2 regions of the Clostridium taeniosporum genome follow, and region 2 is predicted to be linked to the other one. Evidence: riboswitches for the same ligand, from Rfam matches in the RefSeq annotation. Region 2 holds a riboswitch; the other holds the start of a gene.
The links. A riboswitch is a leader RNA that binds a small molecule or an ion and turns the genes downstream of it on or off. The one in region 2 is predicted to bind FMN.

Region 1 (2,212 bases), 760 kb from region 2:
CATTAATCAAATTAACTAAAGATGTTAATTGCAATGCCTACACTTTAGAAGTAAGAGCTAGTAATATTCCTGCTCAAAAATTATACAAAAAATATGGTTTTGTAGAACAAGGAGTAAGAAAAAATTATTATCAAGATAATAAAGAAGATGCTGTGATTATGTGGCGTATAGATGAAAAAAATAATTCTTAAGCTAAATTTTAGCTTAAGAATTATTTTTTATATTTTAATTACTCAGTTATAGTCTTTGAATTTTTTTCCGGACTTCCAAAATTAGGCTCTGCTTTAAATATAGATACAGATATCTTTTTATATAAAACATATGTTAATAAAGATACTATTATTGCTTTAATACCATTGAAAGGTAATAAACCCACAGTAATATATTTTAATAATTCTGCACTACTCATTTGCATACCATACGCTGGTAAAAGTATATATACATTTGCTATAATTCCTACAATTTCAATAGAAATCCCACCTAAAATCATGCCTAAAATAGCTGATTCTTTAGATTTGTTTCTTTTATAAACAATTCCTGCTGGTAGTATTAAAGATACTCCAACTAAAAAGTTAGCAAGCTCTCCAACAAATCCACTTTGACTTCCCTTGATCAAAAGTATTAATATATTTTTAATTAATTCTATTGTTACACCTGCTAAAGGTCCAAATCCAAATGTTCCTAATAATGCAGGTATATCACTTAAATCAATTTTAAGCCATGGAAATATAGGTATAACAGGAAATTCAAAATACATAAGTATCAATGCTAATGCTGATAATAAGGAAATTTTAATTGTTTTGTTTGTCTTTTTGTTCATTTTATGCCTCCCAAAAGATTATCTCCCTGGTGTAGCTTATTAGATTTAAGGTAACGTTTTAATATTATCCTTTAAAATTTGTAAACAATCTAAGTTGTCCCTAGATTTAATATTTTATTTTTTTAAATAAATATTCTTATGAATTACAATTACATTAACTAATTAAGATATAAACATTTATTTTAAAAAACAAAAAAACTGATGCATAAATACATCAGGGCATATACCAAATTATTAAGAATAAAACGTTCCTAATTCCTAATAGGTTACCTTCTTTCATCCAGACTATACTGTTGGCTTCGGAGTTACACCGAATCTGCTATAATTTTAGCTCGCGGGCTTTACCGCCAGTAGGGATTTACACCCTGCCCTGAAGATATAAATATTAAATTATTTTTACTATATCTTCATTATATATTCTTAAAATAATTTTTACAATAAATTTTTTACATATATACATATTATTTATTAAATTTCTTCATAACTTTTTAAAGAACAAAGTTGCTACCCCACACTTTTTAGTTGAGAATTAATAATTGAAAAACTTAGAGTTATAGTTGAAAATACTAAAGATTTTGTAAAAATATATATTTAAAAAATTCTATACATTCCTCTACACTATTGAAAAAGCCAGTAAAATACTATAAAAGTATTTTACTGGCTTAATATTATTATGCTAACTGTGGAGAAAACATTCCTTTATTATTTTCAATGGTATTCATAGCTTTTGTAACATCATTTCTACAATTTTCATAATTTTCTTTAACAGTATTAGTTACTTCTTCAATACCGTTATATACAGTATTTTTAACATCAGTTGTAGTAGTCTTTACTGTGTTAAATACATTAACGCTTGCTTCTTTTACATCATTTGCAATAAGTTTTACATTTGATATAACTTCTTTTCCTGTAGAAATTATTGCATTAGGTATTTCTTTAGTAACTTCCATAGAATTTCTTAAATCATTAAAATTCTTTACTGCTTCATTATAACTCTTAGACATATCTTCATATCCCTTAACTAGAGTATTTTTAATTCTAACTACAGGATCTTTTATTGAATATATTCCATCTTTAGCAATAGTAAATGTAGCTACTGCCTTCTTTATTATTCCGTTATTAGGATTGTTTGTAACCATTCCTATTTCTGTTATAGCACTTCCAACTTTAACCCCTACTTCTAAAACGTCAGCCCCAACAGAAACTGCTGTCTTACTTCCAATACTAATCATATCAGTAACAGCATTTTTTAGATTTAATGCAGATTCTTTTAATTGGGATGCTGTAGTTGTTACTTGTTTAACTGTACTTGCTATTTGTGCTGATGTTTTATTTATAGTATTAGTTACTGATTTAGAAACATCCATTATAGTTTTACTTATTTTATTTGAA
Region 2 (2,212 bases):
CAACCTTCACTTCAATTTATTTACATAACCATCTATAACTATCTCCTCTGATAATTTTTCATATGTTAAATCTTTAAGTTTTACAGTATCACTTAATCTATAAAATCCTTTACCACCTATACTACTTTTGCTTGTTTCTCCACCTAATATTCTAGGTGCTATATAAAATCTAACTTTATCTACTATATCTTCTTCTAATGCTGAAAAATTTAATGTTCCTCCGCCTTCAATTAATACTGAATCTATCTTTAAATTTCCTAAAAATCTCATAAGTTCTTTTAAATCAACTTTTTTATCTTTATCATTTACCTCTATTACTCTAATATTTGCATTTAATAATTTTTCTTTCTTTGATTTATTTGCATACCTAGTTGTAGCTATAATGGTTAGATTATCATTATTTTTTATTACTTTAGAATCTAATGATATTTTTAATGTACTGTCTACAATAATTCTTATTGGGTTTCTTCCATTTTCTATCCTACATGTAAGTTCTGGATTATCCTTTATTATTGTGTTAATACCTACCATAATAGCCGATAATTTATTTCTTAATAAATGACCATCTCTTCTAGCTTCTTTAGATGTAATCCATTTAGATTCACCACTTGTTGTAGCTATTTTTCCATCTAATGATATAGCACTTTTTAAAACTACAAATGGTAAATTAGATGTTATATATTTAATAAACACTTCATTTAATTTCTTACATTCTTTTTCTTTCACACCAACTACAACTTCAATATTGTTTTCTTTTAATTTTTTTATACTCTTTCCAGATACTAATGGATTAGGATCTAACATTCCTATTACTACTTTTTTTATTTTTTTCTCTATTATTAAATTTACACATGGAGGTGTCTTACCATAATGTGAACAAGGTTCTAAAGTAACATATATTGTACTTCCTTCTACTGCTTTAGTCGCATTCTTAATAGCATTCACTTCTGCATGTTTTCCTCCATATTGCTCATGGTAACCTGTTCCAATTATCTCATTATCTTTTACTATTACTGCACCAACTAAAGGATTGGGATTAACTTTTCCTATTCCTTTTTTAGCTAATTCTAGTGCTAAATCCATGTATTCTTCCTTCAACAAATTCACCTTCTTAAAAAATCGCTAAGCGACTTTGTAATATCGATTTTTTTAGCCATGTACCATTTCCAAACATAGTACAAGACATATGATTCTTCATTCTTTAGGGTGTCCTCATAAAACCTTTAAAATACAATGTTCTATAAGTTATCCAGAAAATTTTAGTAATATAATTTCCTAAAGAATAAAAAATCCCTGAAGTATTATAACTTCAGGGATTGAAATTTATCTTATTTATAATTTATTAGCATTTTAATTCATTAACATAAAGATTTATGGTCTTTAATATTAAGGTAAAATATAATATTAAATCAAATTTTACCTTAATAATTTAAAAACCCTGAACTAAAACATAAGTTCAGGGTATAAATAACGCTAAATAACATGAATTAAAATATAATAACTATTAGATTAATATTTAACATCTTCTTTCATCCAGACTTTACTGTCGGCTTCGGAATCTAACCGAATCTGCCATTTGCATAGCTCGCGGGCTTTACCGCCGGTAGGGAATTTCACCCTGCCCTGAAGATTAATATTCAATTGATATTCTCATATTAACATACCTTTTAAATTATGTAAAGGATAATATTCAACTTTCTTACTAATGTAATGATTGAATTTTAAAATTTATATTCATTTCCTTTACCCATTTAATAATCTCCTTTGATTCATTCCATACTTCTAAACTATATTTTACATAATGCATAGCTTCTGCATCACTACCAAATCTTGAAATTCTAGGTAACACTTTAGCAATCTTCTTTTGCTTTAATATATATGGAATTACAAATGGATTTTTCTTATATGCTTTTCTTATAGCATCTTCTGCTTCTTTTATTTTTCCTGTTTTATAAAGTAATAAAACTTTATTATAAGACACAGCTGCTAAATAATCATTATCATATTTTTTAAATAACTTTTCTGCATCATTATATCTTTTTTCCATTAATAGCCAACTAGATAGTAGTCCTCTTATCATTAAATTATCTTTTTCATTTAGTTCTAATATTTCAAAAGCATTATCTATAGCAGCATCTCTTTCATTCATTTTCCACAATTGAATGGCTAAAGTATATTTAGCACCAAAAAATGGTTGAGCCTCACTTCTATT

Region 1: it holds a riboswitch for FMN, as region 2 does, so the genes downstream of both, BGI42_RS02430 (ECF transporter S component) here and ribD (bifunctional diaminohydroxyphosphoribosylaminopyrimidine deaminase/5-amino-6-(5-phosphoribosylamino)uracil reductase RibD) in region 2, are expected to answer to the same signal.

Annotation. Positions count from the first base shown of each region.
Region 1 is NZ_CP017253.2:488,282-490,493, reverse strand. Features, by position in the region: gene rimI (ribosomal protein S18-alanine N-acetyltransferase) at 1-191, shown strand, start outside; gene BGI42_RS02430 (ECF transporter S component) at 230-820, opposite strand; FMN riboswitch at 1,085-1,202, opposite strand; gene BGI42_RS02425 (hypothetical protein) at 1,492-2,212, opposite strand, start outside.
Region 2 is NZ_CP017253.2:1,252,232-1,254,443, reverse strand. Features, by position in the region: gene ribD (bifunctional diaminohydroxyphosphoribosylaminopyrimidine deaminase/5-amino-6-(5-phosphoribosylamino)uracil reductase RibD) at 7-1,098, opposite strand; FMN riboswitch at 1,518-1,635, opposite strand; gene BGI42_RS05970 (DUF6398 domain-containing protein) at 1,703-2,212, opposite strand, start outside.